Regions from separate parts of the Streptomyces sp. NPDC001941 genome, predicted to be linked through region 1. Evidence: riboswitches for the same ligand, from Rfam matches in the RefSeq annotation. Region 1 holds a riboswitch; each other region holds the start of a gene.
The links. A riboswitch is a leader RNA that binds a small molecule or an ion and turns the genes downstream of it on or off. The one in region 1 is predicted to bind cyclic di-AMP.
Positions count from the first base shown of each region.

Region 2: linked by a shared signal. The riboswitch ahead of ABT160_RS12740 (transglycosylase family protein) and the one ahead of ABT160_RS35265 (M23 family metallopeptidase) in region 1 are both predicted to bind cyclic di-AMP.
Region 3: linked by a shared signal. The riboswitch ahead of ABT160_RS21405 (M23 family metallopeptidase) and the one ahead of ABT160_RS35265 (M23 family metallopeptidase) in region 1 are both predicted to bind cyclic di-AMP.
Region 4: linked by a shared signal. The riboswitch ahead of ABT160_RS19420 (M23 family metallopeptidase) and the one ahead of ABT160_RS35265 (M23 family metallopeptidase) in region 1 are both predicted to bind cyclic di-AMP.

Region 1 covers NZ_JBEOYE010000076.1:21,842-26,200, forward strand. The annotation lists gene ABT160_RS35260 (GntR family transcriptional regulator) at 1-576, opposite strand, end outside; gene ABT160_RS35265 (M23 family metallopeptidase) at 819-1,589, opposite strand; cyclic di-AMP (ydaO/yuaA leader) riboswitch at 1,604-1,759, opposite strand; gene ABT160_RS35270 (M16 family metallopeptidase) at 1,978-3,345, opposite strand; gene ABT160_RS35275 (M16 family metallopeptidase) at 3,363-4,359, opposite strand, start outside.
Region 2 covers NZ_JBEOYE010000013.1:87,755-92,113, forward strand. The annotation lists gene ABT160_RS12730 (cytochrome P450 family protein) at 1-617, shown strand, start outside; gene ABT160_RS12735 (LysM peptidoglycan-binding domain-containing protein) at 864-1,769, shown strand; cyclic di-AMP (ydaO/yuaA leader) riboswitch at 2,041-2,205, shown strand; gene ABT160_RS12740 (transglycosylase family protein) at 2,209-2,895, shown strand; gene eno (phosphopyruvate hydratase) at 3,316-4,359, shown strand, end outside.
Region 3 covers NZ_JBEOYE010000031.1:4,235-8,593, forward strand. The annotation lists gene ABT160_RS21395 (peroxidase family protein) at 1-1,443, shown strand, start outside; gene ABT160_RS21400 (patatin-like phospholipase family protein) at 1,447-2,439, shown strand; cyclic di-AMP (ydaO/yuaA leader) riboswitch at 2,815-2,977, shown strand; gene ABT160_RS21405 (M23 family metallopeptidase) at 2,982-3,923, shown strand; gene ABT160_RS21410 (SGNH/GDSL hydrolase family protein) at 4,123-4,359, shown strand, end outside.
Region 4 covers NZ_JBEOYE010000026.1:80,299-84,657, forward strand. The annotation lists gene ABT160_RS19410 (MFS transporter) at 1-681, shown strand, start outside; gene ABT160_RS19415 (PP2C family protein-serine/threonine phosphatase) at 819-1,982, shown strand; cyclic di-AMP (ydaO/yuaA leader) riboswitch at 2,242-2,377, shown strand; gene ABT160_RS19420 (M23 family metallopeptidase) at 2,388-3,416, shown strand; gene ABT160_RS19425 (aldo/keto reductase) at 3,539-4,359, shown strand, end outside.

The DNA.
Region 1 (4,359 bases):
GGTCAGCGAGCGCGCCCGCTCCGCGTCGCCGCGCGCCACCGCGTCCACGATCGCGCCGTGCTCGGCCCAGGTCTCCAGCGGACGGGCCGGCTGCTCGACCACGTACATCCAGGCGATCTTGTGCCGCAGCTGGGTCAGCAGGGAGCTCAGGCCCGGGCTGCCCGCCGCCTGCGCCAGCGTCTCGTGGAACCAGCCGTCCAGCGACCGCAGGTCCTCCCCCTGGCCGCCGCGCGCCCGCGCCTGGCCCAGCCTGACCAGGCCGCGCAGCACCTTGAGGTGGGCCTCGCTGCGGTGCTGGGCGGCCCGGGCGGCGCCCAGCGGCTCCAGGAGCGTACGGATCTCCAGGAGGTCGGCGGCCTCCTGGGCGGTCGGCTCGGCCACGCACGCGCCCGCGTGGCGGCGGGTGGTGACGAAGCCCTCGGACTCCAGGGTGCGCAGCGCCTCGCGGACCGGGACGCGGGAGACCCCGTACCGGCGGGCGAGCTGCTCCTCGGTCAGCCGGCCGCCGCGCTCGAAGGCACCGGACACGATGTCGTCGCGGATCGCCGTGCATACCGAGTGAGCGGGAACGCGCATACAGAGCCTCCGAATTCGTCCACCCCGGCCCGGGGTCGTGACGGCGCCATTGTGCTGCACCGCACTTGTTCGACTCTATGACAGCGGGCCGCGAATTCCGATGGCTCCCGGGAATCGTCCGAATTCTTTTGTCCGCCGCGGAGGTTCACCGGGGCGCACGGGGCGGGGGTCGGCGCGGGAAGCGCACGAGGCCCCCGCCGGGTCGGCGGGGGCCTCGTGGGAGGTGCTGCGGGGCGTGCGGCTCAGACGCCGACGCCGTGCGCGCGCAGGTAGGCGATCGGGTCCATGTCGGAGCCGTACCCCTCGCCCGAGCGGGCCTCGAAGTGCAGGTGCGGGCCGGTGGTGTTGCCGGTGTTGCCCGAGAGGGCTATCTGCTGGCCCGGCTCCACCGTCTGGCCCACCGACACGCCGATGGAGGACAGGTGGCCGTACTGGGTGTACGTGCCGTCGTTCATGCGGATGACGACGTTGTTGCCGTACGCCCCGCCCCAGCCCGCCTCGACGACGGTGCCCAGGCCGACCGCGTGCACCGGGGTGCCGCTGGCCGCGTGGAAGTCGATGCCGGTGTGGCTGCCGGAGGACCAGATGGAGCCACCGGTCTTGTAGCCGGTGGAGACGTAGCTGCCGGAGATGGGCGCCACGAAGCTGTTCAGGCGCTTGCGCTCGGCCTCGCGGGCGGCGCGCTCCTTGGCCTCGCGGGCGGCCTTGGCGCGGGCCTCGGCCTTGCGCTTGGCCTCCGCCTCGGCCTTGGCCCTGGCGAGGGCCTGGGCGGCCTCCTGCTCCTGGGCCTCGGCCTGCGCGTTGATGCGGTCGGCGAGGGACTCGGCGACGACGGCCGCGTTCAGTCCGGTCTGCTCGACCGAGGGGGCTTCCCCGTCGGCGGCGAGCGCCGGGGAGGCGAGGGTGCCGATGACGCCGGTGGTGGCGATGGTCGCGATCGAGGCGACGCCGGCGCTGCGGCGCGCCAGACGGCTCGGACCACGGTGCTTCCCGGTGGCACGGGTGAACGCCATGTAGGAGCTGTTTCCTTTCCTTCCTTCTCGCCTACCGGGTTAGCTGACGGGTTCGGAGCAGGAAGGTCTCCTACGGTCGCCCCTCGCAGGGCGTCCGATTCACCCCAGGGACTGAGTGGGTCCCCGGCTCCCCAGGCTCGCGCCTGACGGGGACTCGGCGATGACTGCCCGCGCTGCCGCGGGTGCGGCGGGGACGGCTCACGGACAGTTCCAACGGTCCAGAACGCTAAGCGTCTCCTCTTTCAATCACCAAACAGACACGACGTTTTGTAGCGCACGCCACAGGACGGACAGGCAACCTCACCAACAAACCGGACATAAGGGAGGACCCCCGGCGAAACGCTCACGCCGGGGTCCTCCGCGGGCCGTCCGCCCTGATGACAGGCCGTCAGCCGGTGACCACCGTCACCTCGCCGATGCCCAGCGCCCGCACCGGCTCCGCGATCTGCGCCGCGTCCCCGACCAGCACCGTGACGAGCCGGTCCACCGGGAAGGCGCTGACGACGGCCGCCGTCGCCTCCACGGTCCCCGTCTCCGCGAGACGGGCGTACAGCTGCGCCTGGAAGTCGTCGGGCAGGTGCTGCTCCACCTGGTCCGCCAGGGTCGCCGCGACCGACGCCGCCGTCTCGTACTTCAGCGGGGCGACGCCCACCAGGTTCTGCACCGCCACGTCCCGCTCGGCGTCGGTCAGGCCTCCCTCCGCCAGCGTCCGCAGCACCTGCCACAGGTCCGCCAGCGCCGGGCCCGTGTTGGGCGTGTCCACCGAGCCGCTGATCGCGAGCAGGGAGGCGCCCGCGCCGTCCGGGCCCGAGCGCAGCACCTGGCCGAAGGCCCGCACCCCGTAGGTGTAGCCCTTCTCCTCGCGCAGCACCCGGTCCAGACGGGACGTCAGGGTGCCGCCCAGGCAGTACGTGCCGAGCACCTGGGCCGGCCACACCCGGTCGTGCCGGTCGGCGCCCACGCGGCCGATCAGCAGCTGCGTCTGCACGGCCCCGGGGCGGTCCACCACGACCACCCGGCCCCGGTCGTCGGCGGTGACCGCCGGGACCGGCCGGGACGCGCCCGGGTCGCCCGTCCAGGCGCCCAGCGTGTCGGCGAGCAGCGCGTCCAGGTCGACCCCGGTCAGGTCGCCGACCACCACCGCGGTCGCCGTGGCGGGGCGCACGTGCGCCTCGTAGAAGGCGCGCACCGCCGCGGAGTCGATCCGGGCGACGGTCTCCTCGGTGCCCTGGCGCGGCCGGGACATCCGCGAGTCCGCCGGGAACAGCTCCTTCGACAGCTGCTTGGCGGCCCGGCGCGCCGGGTTGGCGCTCTCGTGCGGGATCTCGTCCAGGCGGTTGCCCACCAGGCGCTCCACCTCGCCGTCGGAGAACGCGGGCGCCCGCAGCGCCTCCGCGAGCAGCCCCAGCGCCTTGGCGAGCCGGGAGACCGGCACCTCCAGCGAGACCCGCACGCCCGGGTGGTCCGCGTGCGCGTCGAGCGTGGCGCCGCAGCGCTCCAGCTCGGCGGCGAACTCCTCGGCGCTGTGTTTGTCGGTGCCCTCGGACAGGGCGCGCGCCATCAGCGTGGCCACGCCGTCCAGGCCCTCGGGCTCGGCCTCCAGCGGGGCGGCCAGGAACACCTCGACGGCCACCACCTGCTGGCCCGGGCGGTGGCAGCGCAGCAGCGTCAGGCCGTTGTCCAGGCGGCCGCGCTCGGGCGCGGGAAAGGCCCAGGGCCTGGCGGTGCCCGCCTCGGGCCGGGGGTGGAACTCCATCGTCACGACCGCGTCCGTCACTGGTCCGCCTCTTCCTCTGCGTCGTCGCCCGCGTCCTCGGCGACCGGTTCGTACACGAGCACCGCGCGGTTGTCGGGGCGCAGCCGGGCCCGGGCGACGTCGCGCACCTCCTCGGCGGTGACGTCCAGGACGCGGTCGACCGCGGTCAGCGCCAGCTGGGGGTCGCCGAACAGCACGGCGAACCGGCACAGTTCGTCGGCGCGGCCCGCGACCGTGCCGAGCCGGTCCAGCCACTCGCGCTCCAGCTGGGCCTGGGCGCGCTCCATCTCCTCGGCCGTCGGGCCCTCCTCGGCGAACCGGGCGAGCTCCTCGTCGACCGCGCTCTCGATGCGCGGGACCTCCACGCCGCCGGAGGTCTTGACGTCCAGCCAGCCCAGCGAGGGGGCGCCGGCCAGGCGCAGCATGCCGAAGCCCGCGGCGACGGCGGTGCGGTCGCGCCGCACCAGCCGGTTGTGCAGCCGGGAGGACTCGCCGCCGCCGAGCACGGTCAGCGCCAGGTCGGCCGCGTCGCACGCGCGCGTGCCGTCGTGCGGCAGCCGGTAGGCGGCCATCAGCGCGCGGGCCGGGACCTCCTCCTCGACCACCTCGCGCAGCTCGCCGCCGAGGGTGTCGGGCAGCGAGCCGTCGCGCGGGGCGGGCTTGCCGTCGTGGCCGGGGATGGAGCCGAAGTACCTCTCCACCCAGGCCAGGGTCTGCGCGGGGTCGATGTCGCCGACCACGGAGAGCACCGCGTTGTTGGGCGCGTAGTACGTGCGGAAGAAGGCGCGGGCGTCCTCCAGGGTCGCCGCGTCCAGGTCCGCCATCGAGCCGATCGGCGTGTGGTGGTAGGGGTGGCCCTCGGGGTAGGCCAGCGCGGTCAGGCGCTCGAACGCGGTGCCGTAGGGCACGTTGTCGTACCGCTGGCGGCGCTCGTTCTTGACGACGTCGCGCTGGTTCTCCATCGACTCGTCGTCCAGCGCGGCCAGCAGCGAGCCCATCCGGTCCGCCTCCAGC
Region 2 (4,359 bases), on a different contig from region 1:
ACGGGGACGACCTGATCTCCGGGCTGATCCGCGCCTCCGACCACGGTGAGCACCTCACCGAGGAGGAGGTCGTGGCGATGTGCTTCGTCCTCCTGTTCGCCGGTTTCGAGACCACCATCAACCTGATCGGGAACGGGACGTTCCAGTTGCTGACCCACCCCGGGGAGCGGCAGCGGCTGCAGGACTCCCTCGCCGCGGGGGAGACCGGCCTGCTCGCCACCGGGGTGGAGGAGCTGCTGCGCTACGACGGGCCGGTCGAGCTGGCGACCTGGCGGTACGCCACCGAGCCGCTGGTCCTGGGCGGGCAGCGGGTCGCGGCCGGGGACCCGGTGCTCGTGGTGCTGGCCGCCGCCGACCGCGACCCGGAGCGCTTCGGCGCGCCGGACGTGCTGGACCTGTCCCGGCGTGACAACCAGCATCTGGGGTACGGGCACGGCATCCACTACTGCGTGGGCGCCCCGCTCGCGCGACTGGAGGGGCAGACCGCGCTGGCACGGCTCCTGACGCGCCTTCCGGACCTCCGGCTGGCTGCGGATCCGTCCGAACTGCGCTGGCGCGGGGGCCTGATCATGCGCGGATTGCGCACGCTCCCGGTGGAGTTCACGCCCGAGGGGTGAGTGCCGTACGGAGGAGCGGATGTGACGGGCCGTCAGGATTGTGACTTTGGCGTGATCTCCGCTGCATCGACTTGTGACTGACGTTCGAATGCCGCTACGTTCACCGACACCTCAGCAACAACACGCGTACGCCCGTACGCGAGAACGGCAGAAACCGCAGTCACGCGAAAGGCCATCCGCATGCGTTCCGGGAACGGACGACACCGTCGACCCCGACAAGCCCCCGCACTCGTCGTCGCGGCAGGGGTGACCGGATCCGCACTGGCCCTGCCGCTGTTCGCGGCGGGCGGCGCCTCCGCGGCCGAAGCCGGCACCTGGAAGGCGGTCGCCGACTGCGAGACCGGCGGGCTGTGGAGCGCCAACTACGGCGACGGCCGCTACGGCGGACTCCGGCTGACCCAGACGGCCTGGGAGGCGTACGGCGGCACCGCCCACGCCCCGCGCGCCGACCTGGCGACCCGGGCCCAGCAGATCGCCGTGGCCGACAAGATCCTGGCCGACCAGGGCACCCGCCCCTGGCTGACCTGCGCCCCGATCGCCGGCCTGACCGCCCCCGAGGGCAGCGGCGTGGAGAACCCCGGCGTCCCCGCCACCCCGACGCCCAGCCCCTCCACCAGCGCCCCCGAGACGGACCCGGAGGACTCCGCGACGCCCGCGCCGGGCGGCACGCCCTCCGGCTCGACCGCGCCCGGCGCCACCCCCTCGCCCGCCAAGCCCTCCTCCGGCACGTCCGCGTCGCCGAGACCGGACGCCGACGGGCAGGACGCGCCGGCCAAGGGCAAGCACCGGGGCTCCCCGGCGCCCGAGGGGGACGCGAGCACGTCCCCCGGCCCCGGCAGTACGGACGAGCAGCGCGACGGCGGGGGCCACGCCTCGCGCGGTGAGCTCCCGGCCCGTGACGGGATCCCGTCGGGCACGGGCGGCGCGGGGCCCTCGGCCGAGCCGTCCACCGACCCGGCCGAGCACGCCGGGGGCGCCGAGGACGGTACGTACACCGTCCGCCCCGGGGACAACCTCTGGGCGATCGCCGACGCGCACGAGGTGCGCGGCGGCTGGCCGGCGCTGTACGAGGCGAACAAGGGCGTCGTGGGCGGCGATCCGGACCTCATCCTGCCCGGCCAGAGCCTCGACCTGGACGGCGCTGAGGGCTGATGCGCGGGGCGGTTCGGGGCTGAATGTCCGGTTCTGTGCAAGTGAGACATGGGTCTCTCTTGCCCAACTGGCGTGTCCCGTCCGCCCGGTCCGCCCCTGTCGCCCCTCACCTGCGCAAACGTCCGTTCCGTCAGGGCAAGTAGGGGCGATATTTCCCTGATGGGCCTCTTTGAACTCGGGGGAGGTCTGTGTTTACGGTCGTCACCGCTCGCCACCGCGGGCCCCGCCGACCGGTACGCCGAATCCTGCCGCCGGACGTCGGGAACAGTCGTCGCGTCATGCGCCGAAGGCAGGAGCGGGGGACCCAAGGTAAGTGCCCCTCCCGTCCGTTGAGGACGAGAGCGGCTTGGGGTGAAGCCGCGCGCTAGGTCGCGCGGCCGGGCAACTCACAGCCCGAACCCGACAGCTCACCTCGTAGGCGTCGGTGAGGAGAAGTTCCATGCTGCTTTCCAGCAAGGGCAAGCACCGCCGCCCGTCCAAGGCCGTCCGCATCGCCACGCTCGCCGGTGTCACCGGTGCGGCCGTGGCCGTCCCGCTGATGGGGGCCGGCACCGCCTCGGCCGCCAGCTCCGGCGAGTGGGACCGCGTCGCGCAGTGCGAGTCCGGCGGCAACTGGTCGATCAACACGGGCAACGGCTACTACGGCGGCCTGCAGTTCTCGTCCTCCACCTGGGCGGCCTACGGCGGCAACAACTACGCCTCCAGCGCCGACCAGGCCTCCAAGTCCCAGCAGATCCAGGTCGCCGAGAAGGTCCTCGCCTCTCAGGGCAAGGGCGCCTGGCCGAGCTGCGGCGTCGGCCTGTCCGGTGCCTCGTACAACGGCGGCGGCTCGGACGACGGCGGCTCGCAGCAGCAGGCCCAGCCGCAGCAGCAGCGCCAGCAGAAGTCGCAGCGCTCCGAGCGCCAGGAGCAGCCGCAGCAGCAGGAGCGCAGCTCCCGCAGCGAGCGCCCGGCCACCATCAAGAAGGGCGACGGCGAGTACACCGTCAAGGCCGGCGACACCCTGGGCACCATCGCGACCGCCCACGGCGTCAAGGGCGGCTGGCAGAAGCTGTACGACCTGAACAAGGACATCGTCCCCGACGCGGACCTGATCTACGTGGGCCAGCAGCTCGACCTGAGCTGAGTGCCCCCGGGGTCCGCCCCTCGGCGGACGGACGGGCCCCACGGTTCCGCGGTGACAGGCCACCCCGGCCCGGCGCGCATATCCCCCCCCCATGCGCCCCGGGCCGGGGTTCCCGCGTATCGGGCGCTCCCTGTTCGGCTACCGGACCGCGGGAACAGCAGACCGCGGGATCACCGGCCCGCAGGATCACCGGCCCGCGGGATTCCCGCCCGCGGGCACTCGTTTGCGCGGGGCCCGGCACATCCTGATTACCGGCAGGTAATTTTGCTGTCTTTCGCCCCGTAATACAGGCCCTTGTGCCCTTTTTCGTCCCAGCGGGCGGGCGCTCGGCTGGCCGACGCCCCAGAGCCGGTTAGGCTCTTGTCGCAAGGCCATCAGACCTCGCACCTCTTATGCGTCACATCCCAGAAGGAGATGCTCGTGCCGTCCATCGACGTCGTCGTAGCCCGGGAAATCCTGGACTCCCGAGGCAACCCCACGGTCGAGGTCGAGGTCGGCCTCGACGACGGCAGCACGGGTCGTGCCGCCGTTCCGTCCGGTGCCTCCACCGGTGCCTTCGAGGCCATCGAGCTCCGCGACGGTGACCCGAACCGCTACCAGGGCAAGGGTGTCGAGAAGGCCGTCCTCGCCGTCATCGAGCAGATCGGCCCGGAGCTCGTCGGCTACGACGCCACCGAGCAGCGCCTGATCGACCAGGCCATGTTCGACCTGGACGCCACGGACAACAAGGGCTCGCTCGGCGCCAACGCCATCCTCGGCGTCTCCCTCGCCGTCGCCCACGCCGCGTCCGAGGCCAGCGACCTGCCGCTGTTCCGCTACCTGGGCGGCCCGAACGCGCACCTGCTGCCCGTCCCGATGATGAACATCCTCAACGGTGGGTCGCACGCCGACTCCAACGTGGACATCCAGGAGTTCATGATCGCCCCGATCGGCGCGGAGTCCTTCTCCGAGGCGCTGCGCTGGGGCACCGAGGTCTACCACACCCTCAAGAAGGTCCTGAAGAGCAAGGGCCTGTCCACCGGCCTGGGCGACGAGGGCGGCTTCGCGCCGAACCTGGAGTCCAACCGCGCCGCCCTGGACCTCATCCTCGAGGCCATCAAGCAGGCCGGCTACGTGCCGGGCGAGCAGATCGCGCTCGCGCTCGACGTCGCCGCGTCCGAGTTCTACAAGGACGGCAAGTACGAGTTCGAGGGCAAGTCCCGCTCGGCCGCCGAGATGACCGAGTACTACGAGGAGCTCGTCTCCGCGTACCCGCTGGTCTCCATCGAGGACCCGCTGTTCGAGGACGACTGGGCCGGCTGGAACGTCATCACCGCCAAGCTCGGCGAGAAGGTGCAGCTGGTCGGCGACGACCTGTTCGTCACCAACCCGGAGCGCCTGGCCCGCGGCATCGAGGAGAAGTCGGCCAACGCCCTCCTGGTCAAGGTGAACCAGATCGGCTCGCTGACCGAGACCCTGGACGCC
Region 3 (4,359 bases), on a different contig from region 1:
CTGCTCACCCGTACCGCCTTCGTCCCGGCCACCACCGTCAACTCCCTGGTCGCCGCCTGGCTGCAGTTCATGATCCGCGACTGGTTCAGCCACGGCAGCAGCCCCACCGACCGGCCCTGGACCGTGCCGCTCACCGGTGACGACCCCTGGCCCGAGCAGCCCATGCGGATCATGCGGACCCCGGACGACCCGACCCGCGACCCGCACGCGCCCGCCGGGACGCCCGACACCCGGGTCAACGTCCTCTCGCACTGGTGGGACGCCTCCCAGATCTACGGCACCGGCGAGGAGGAACTGCGCGCGCTGCGCACCGGCGAGCACGGCAGGCTGCGGCTGACCGAGGACGGGCGGCTGCCGTTCCCCGCCGACACCACCCGCGACCCCTCGCGGTCGCCCGGCTTCTGGCTCGGACTCGTCCTGCTCCAGACGCTGTTCACCAAGGAGCACAACGCGATCTGCGACCACCTGCACGCGCAGTACCCCGGCTGGGACGACGAGGAGCTGTTCCAGCGCGCGCGGCTGGTCAACTCCGCGCTCCTGGCGAAGATCCACACCGTGGAGTGGACGCCCGCCGTCATCAGCCACCCCACCACCGTCACCGCCCTGCGCACCAACTGGTGGGGCCTGGCCGGGGAACGCGTCCACGACCTGTTCGGCCGGATCAGCGCCTCCGAGGTGGTGAGCGGCATCCCCGGCACCGCCACCGACCACTACGGCATCCCGTTCTCCCTCACCGAGGAGTTCGTCGCCGTCTACCGCATGCACCCGCTCGTCCGCGACGACTGGCACCTGCGCTCCGCGCGCGACGACGGCACCCTGCGCGAGGCCACGTTCCGCGAACTGGCGGGCCCCGAGGCCCTGAAGGTCCTGCAGTCCGTCTCCACCGCCGACCTGCTCTACAGCTTCGGCACCCTCCCGCCCGGCCTGGTGACCCTGCACAACTTCCCGCGGTTCCTCCAGGAGTACGAGCGTCCCGACGGGCACCTCCAGGACCTGGCCGCCACCGACATCCTGCGCTCCCGGGAACTCGGCGTGCCCCGTTACAACGAGTTCCGCAGGCTCCTGCACCTCAAGCCCGCCCGGAACTTCGCGGAACTGACGGACAACAAGGAATGGGCGCGCGAGATCGAACGCCTCTACTCCGGCGACATCGAAAGGGTCGACCTCCAGGTGGGCCTGTACGCGGAGAAACTCCCGGCCGGATTCGCCTTCAGCGACACGGCATTCCGGATCTTCATCCTGATGGCGTCGCGCCGCCTCAACAGCGACCGGTTCTTCACCGAGTACTACACCCCCGAGGTGTACTCGAAGGCCGGAATGCGCTGGATCGACGACAACTCCATGCTGACCGTGCTATTGAGGCACCACCCCGAACTGCGCACCGCGCTCAGCGGCGTGCGGAACGCCTTCGCGCCCTGGCGCGTCGCGGGCCGGGAGGGCTAGGCCGTGGCGACCGGTCCCACCGGCGCGCCCCGCGCCGACCTGGTCCTGGAGGGCGGCGGCGTGCGCGGCCTGGGCGCCGCGGGCGCGGTCATCGGCCTCCAGGAGGAGGGCTACGCCTTCCCGCGCGCGGCCGGCACCTCGGTCGGCGCGATCGCCGCGGCGCTGGTCGCGGCCGGGGCGGGCGCCAAGGAGCTGCGGGCGGCCGTGGAGCGGCTGGACCTGGCCCGGGTGCCGGACCGGCTGCCGCCCGGGGTCCCGCTGCTGAGCGAGGGCGTGGGCCTGGCCGGGGCGAGCGGCGCCTACCGGGGCGCCTGGATCCGCGACTGGCTGGAGCGCGAACTGGCGGAGCTGGGCGTGCGCACCTTCGGCGACCTGCGGTACGAGGACCCCGGGGCGTCGGCGGACCTGCCCGAGGACCAGCGCTACAAGCTGGTCGTCCTGGTCACCGACGTGACCCGGGGGCGGCTGCTGCGGCTGCCCTGGGACTACCGGCTCTTCCACCTCGACCCGGACGCGCAGGTCGTCGCGGACGCGGTGCGCTGCTCGCTGTCGATCCCGTTCTACTTCCGGCCGTGCTCCCTGCGGGACCCGGTCACGGGGGAGTCCTCGGTCCTCGTGGACGGCGGCAGCCTGTCGAACTTCGCGGTGGAGATCTTCGACCGCACCGACGGGCGGCCGAGCCGCTGGCCGTCCTTCGGCGTACGGATCCTGCCCGACCTGCCCGCCGGGATCGCCCAGCTGTTCCCGCTGGCCGCGCGGGTGATGTGGCCGCCGCTCCAGCTGGCGCAGCAGGTGGTGACCACCGCGCTGGTGGGGCGCGACCAGACGCACCTGGACCGGCCCGGCGTGCGCGAGCGGACCATCGCGGTGGACTGCTCGGGCGTCGGCGTGACCGACTTCGCGATCGGCGCGCGGGCGCGGGACGCGCTGGTGGAGGAGGGGCGGCGGACCGCCGTGGAGTTCGTGCGGTACTGGCGCGGGACGGACCACTCCTGACCCGTTCTCCTGAGCCGCGGCGCACCCGGCCCTCCGGCGGGGTGTCTGAACCTTCTATCCGTATATGACCGATTGGGGACCTTCTTCCTTCTTCCTGGAATTCACTCCATCGTGCCCCGGTCCCTGCTCAATTGGTCCGGGGCACGTGAGCAGGCTCATACCCGTGACGTTGCGTGCTGGTGCACGGTGCGCCGAATACCGTGCCGACAAGCGCGATCGACGAACCGCGAAGATCGAAAATCCACGGAGGGTGACGGTAATCCGGGGGTAAAGTCCCGCGTTCGAATGCGGGATTCGCCGAACCGCTTGTTCCCGTCCGTCCCGCTCGTTTACGGTCACCGTCAATCCGGTCGGACCGCCTAATCCTGCCGCCGCCCGGAATTCGCACCCATCCACGCGTGGCAGGAGCGGGGGACCCAGGTAGAACGCCGTTTCCGTACCCACGGACGGCTCGGGGTTAAGCCGTACGGAATTCCGTACGGCCGGGCACCTCCAGCCCGAACCCGACAGCTCACCTCGCAGGCGCCGGAGAGGAATGCCCCATGCCCGCGAAGGGTAAGCACCGACGTCCCAAGGCCCGTCCGCTCGGCCGCGGCCTCGCCGCCGCCGGAACCGGCGGGGCCGCCCTCGCCCTCCCGCTGATCGGCGCCACCGGCGCCCACGCCGCGCAGCAGGCCGCCCCCGAGGCGCCCGCCCCGGTCCAGCAGCGGGCCGCCGCGAAGCCCGTCGCCCAGGTGGCGGCGAAGGCCCCGGCGAAGACCCGGGCCACCACGTACACCGTCGTCAGCGGCGACTACCTGTCGAAGATCGCCGAGGAGCGGCGGCTCAGCGGCGGCTGGCAGAAGCTGTACGAGGACAACCGCACCGTCGTCGGCGGGGACCCGTCCCTGATCCTGCCCGGCATGAAGCTCACCCTGGGTGCCAAGGCCCCCGCGGGCGCCGCCGCCCCGAAGGCCGAGCGCACCGCCCCGAAGGAGCAGCCGCGCCCGTCGGCGCCGCAGGCCTCCGACGACTCCGACGACTCCTCCGGCGCCACGCGCTCGGAGAACACCCGGACCTCCGCCCGCGGTGGCGGCGGCTCCGGCTTCACCGCTCCCGTCGACGCGGGCGTCACCACCCCCTACCGCGCCTCCGGCGGCATGTGGTCCTCCGGCTACCACACGGGCGTCGACTTCTCCGCCTCCAGCGGCACCCCGGTGCACGCCGTCGGCCAGGGCACCGTGGTCTCCGCGGGCTGGGGCGGCGCGTACGGCAACCAGGTCGTCATCCGCCACGCGGACGGCAACTACTCCCAGTACGCCCACCTCTCCTCGCTCTCCGTCTCGGCCGGCCAGAGCGTCGGCGAGGGCGACCGGATCGGCCTCTCCGGCTCCACCGGGAACGTCACCGGACCGCACCTGCACTTCGAGATGCGCACCTCGCCCGACTACGGCTCCGACATCGACCCGGTGGCGTACCTGCGCCAGCACGGCGCGTCCCTCTGACGCACCGTCCACCCGCGCCGCCCGCCGGCGCCGTCCACCCGAACGGAGGGGCCCCGCACGCGTCCGCGTGCGGGGCCCCTCGGCGTGCGCCGGCCCGTATTCCTGCTTGGAGGAAACTTGACCGGTGGCGAATCTCACCCCGCGTCAACCCCTCCTTACGGTCGCGTAGGTCACATCCGTAAGGGAAAGATGTGTGCACGTGGCAGACGATTCGAGATCCAGAGACAGAGACGCATTCGGGTCGTACGTGGCGATCGGTGACAGCTTCACCGAGGGCGTCGGCGACCCCGGCCCCGACGGCGCCTTCGTCGGCTGGGCGGACCGCTTCGCGGTGCTGCTCGCGGACCGCCGGCCGGAGCACGCGTTCCGCTACGCCAACCTCGCCGTGCGCGGCCGCCTCCTCGACCAGATCGTCGAGGAGCAGGTCCCCCGGGCC
Region 4 (4,359 bases), on a different contig from region 1:
GTGGTCGCCGCGCTGCTCTTCGCCGTGCTCACGCTCGTACAGCTGCGCCACCTGCCGGACCGGGCGGGCGGGGCGGCGGGTGCGGGGCGCGAGCGCGGGCAGTTCCGCACGGTGCTGGCCAACCGGCCGTTCTGGCTGTTCGCGCTGGCCATGACCGGTTCGTACGTGCTGTCCTTCCAGGTCTACCTGGCGCTGCCGCTGGCGGCCGGGAGCACCCTGGTGACCACCGCGCTGTTCGTGGTCTCCGCGCTCGTCGCGCTGGCCGGGCAGCTGCGGATCACCGAGTGGTGCAAGCGGTACTGGCCGCGCGAGCGGTGCCTGGTGGCCGGTCTGGCGCTGATGGGCGGGGCGTTCCTGCTGCCGGTGGCGCCGGGCGGGGTGGCGGGGCTGCTGCTGTGCGCGGCGGTGCTCGCGGTGGCCAACGCGGTGCTCTACCCGTACGAGATGGACACGGTCGTCGCGCTGTCCGGCGACCGCTGGGTGGCCACGCACTACGGGCTCTACAACACGGTGTGCGGGATCGGGATCACCCTGGGGAACCTGGGCACCGGCGCGCTCCTGGACGTGACCGGCTGGTCGCCGGTGCCGTGGCTGGTGCTGTGCGCGGTCGGCCTGGCGTGCGCGGGGGCGGTCGGGGCGCTGCTGCGGGGCGGGCGGCTGGTGCCCGCGGCGGCCGGGTAGCCGGGGCCGGGGGCGGCGGCGCGGGCCGCCGTCCCCCGGTTGGCCGACGGAGAGTCGCCGTGCGGCGCGGCTCCGGCAAGCCTGGGGAGGGCGCGGTACCGTCCGCAGCCGTGGGCGGACCGGGCAGGAGAGCACTGGTGGGGAACAGAGCGGCGGACGGGTACGACGGTACGGACGGCGAGGGCGTCCACCGGTTCCTGCGCGCGCTGCCCGCGGTGCTCATCGCCGGCGGGGTGGTCTTCGACCTGGCCACGCCGCCCCAGTTCACCGCCTCCCCGCTGCTCGCGGCGGCCCCGTTGATCGCCGCGCCGTTCTTCTCGCTGCGGGCCACCCTGCTGACCGGCCTCGCGGCCGTGCTGGCCGGGCTCGGGCTGCACCTGTACAACCACACGATCGACGACCCCACTTCGCTCACCGAGGGCGCGACCGTGCTGACCGTGTCCGGCCTGGCGCTGCTGATCAACCGGGTGGTGCGGCGCAGCGGGCGGCGGCTCGCCTCGGCGCGCGAGATCGCCGAGACGGCCCAGCGGGCGGTGCTGCCCACGCCCGCCGACCGGATCGGCGGGCTGCACATCGCGGCGCGCTACGAGGCGGCGCAGGCGGACGCGTTCATCGGGGGCGACCTGTTCGCGGTGCAGGACACGCCCTTCGGGGTGCGCCTGGTGGTGGGCGACGTGCGGGGCAAGGGGCTGCAGGCGGTGGAGGCGGTGGCGGTGGTGATCGGCGCCTTCCGGGAGGCGGCCGAGCAGGAGCGCACCCTGGAGGGCGTGGCCCAGCGCCTGGAGCGGGCGCTGGCGCGGGAGGGCACCCGGCGCGACGGCCTGGACGCCTTCGAGGGCTTCACGACCGCGCTGCTCGCCGAGATCCCGCGCGGCGAGGGCGTGCTGCGGGTGGTCAACCGGGGCCACCCCGAGCCGCTGCTGCTGTACGCGGACGGGGACCTGGACCTCCTCGAACCGAGCGAGCCCGCGCTGCCGCTGGGCATGGGCGACCTGGGGACCTGGCCGGACCGGGCGGACGAGGCGGCGTTCCCGCCGGGCACCACGCTGCTGCTGTACACGGACGGGCTGAGCGAGGCGCGGGACGCGCGGGGCGTCTTCTACGACCCGGCGGAGCGGCTGGCCGGGCGGATCTTCCCGGGGCCCGACGAACTGCTCGACGCGCTGGTGGACGACGTGCGCCGCTACACGGGCGGGGGCGCCAGCGACGACATGGCGCTGCTGGCGGTGGCGCGCCCGGCGGCCGGGCAGCCGGAGCGGCGGCGGACGATGCCGGTGGTGCGGGGGCCGCGCGGGGGCTGAGGGGCCGCCAGGGCGGGGCGCCCGCGCCCGCTCACGCGGTGTGAGCGGAAGGCGCCGCTGCGCATAACATTTGACACACCGTCAGAAAATGATGATCGGCCGACGCTCCGTCAACTGCGCCGTTCCGCCCGGATCTGCCTGCTTAAGTCCCGGCCGGAGGGCTTAACGATCAAGCCGGAACAGCTTGGAATCGGACCCCCGTGTCTATTAACGTTCGATAACGCAGCGCGGTCGTCCCCGCCGCCGCCAGAGGCGGCACCGTGCGCACGCGCCGAATCCCGCGAGGGAACCGGGGAACCACCAACTTGGGGTGAATCGGGCATCACGCATGCCCGTAGGAGACCTTCCTGCTCCGAACCCGTCAGCTAACCCGGTAGGCGAGAAGGAAGGAAGGAGCACGCCTCCGTGGCGACCCCGCCCGTCCCGTCCGGCCCTGCCCAGCAGGACTGGAACAGTCCCTCCGCGCCCCCCGAGTGGCAGGAGTGGAACCCCACCGAGGAATCCGTACGGCCCGTCCGCGGCCGGCACCGCGTGGCCCGCCAGCGCGGCGGACTCGCCCGCAGCTCCACCGTCCTCGGCGTCGGCGTCATCGCCGCGGTCGGCGGCGCGGGGATGGCCACCGCCCAGGACAAGCCCCCGGTCTCCATATCGCTGCCGGACCTGCCCGACCTGCCCGAACTCCCCGACGCCGCCTCGCTGCCCGGCATCGGCGCCCTGGTCGCCCACGACGACGCGACCGACCGGAACACCCGGCCCCTGACCGCCGCCGCGACCACCGGGGCCGACGACGCCTCCGAGGGCGGCACCGCGGGCGAGGCCCTGCGCGCCCGCATCCTCCAGCAGGCCGAGCAGCAGCAGGCCTCCGCCGAGGCCGAGACCCGGGCCGCCGCCGAGCAGGCCGCCGCCAAGGCCGCCGCCGAGCAGGCCGCGCAGCAGCAGAAGGCCGCCGCGAAGAAGGCCGACGAGGCGAAGAAGAAGGCCGCCGCCGAGGCCGCCGCGAAGGCCGAGGCCGAGCGCCTGGCCAAGCTCGCCGCCAGCTACTCGCTGCCCACGTCCTCGTACACGATCACCTCCACCTACGGCCAGTCCGGCTCCATGTGGTCCTCCGGGCACCACACCGGCCTGGACTTCGCCGCCCCGACCGGTACCCCGGTCAAGGCCGTGCACGGCGCCACCGTGAAGTCGGCCGGCTGGTCCGGCGCGTACGGCTACCGCATCGTCCTGGAGCTCGAGGACGGCACCGAACTCTGGTACTGCCACCTGTCGTCGATGACCGTCGGCGCGGGCGAGCAGGTCGGCACCGGCGAGACCATCGGCCGCGTCGGCGCCACCGGCAACGTGACCGGGCCGCACCTGCACCTGGAGGTGCACACGCCCGGCGGGACCGGCATCGACCCGATGGGCTGGCTCGGCTCGAAGGGCCTGAAGGTCTGAAGGCCTGACGCCCGGGGCCGGGCCCGACACCGGGTCCGGCCGCAGGGTCGTACGGGGTCCGACGCCGCAGGGTCGTACGGGGAATCCGGAACACGCGCCCCCGGGCGCGCTGTTCACCCCGTATGACCCTTCGCCGCGCTCTGGGCGCTTCCGACCTGTCCGTCCACCCGCTCGCCCTCGGGGGCAACGTCTTCGGCTGGACCGCCGACCGCGACCAGTCCTTCGCCGTCCTCGACGCCTACACCGCGGCGGGCGGCAACTTCATCGACACCGCCGACGCCTACTCCCACTGGGTGCAGGGCAACCAAGGCGGAGAGTCCGAGACCGTGATCGGCCAGTGGCTGGCCGCGCGCGGCAACCGCGACGACGTCGTGATCGCCACCAAGGCGGGCGCCCAGCCCGGCTTCAAGGGCCTCGGCGCCGCCACCATCAAGGGCGCCGCCGAGGAGTCGCTGCGCCGCCTGGGCACCGACCACATCGACCTCTACTACACGCACTACGACGACCCGTCCGTGCCGGTCGAGGAGTTCCTCGGCGCGCTCGACGAGCTGGTGCGGGCCGGCAAGGTGCGGGCGATCGCCGCGTCCAACATCTCGCCCGAGCGGCTGCGCGAGGCCCTGGAGGTCTCCGACCGCGAGGGCCTGGCCCGCTACGTCGCGCTCCAGCCGCACTACAACCTGGTCTCCCGCGACACCTACGAGGGCCCGCTGCTGGACGTGGCCCGCGACCACGGGCTCGCCGCCGTCCCGTACTACGGCCTGGCCTCCGGCTTCCTGACCGGCAAGTACCGCCCGGGCACCGCCGTCGACAGCGCCCGCGCCCAGGGCGCCGCCCAGCACCTGGAGAGCGAGCGCGGCCGCAAGGTGCTGGCCGCGCTGGACGAGGTGGCGGCCGCGCGCGGCGCCGAGGTGGCCTCGGTGGCGCTGGCCTGGCTGGCCGCGCG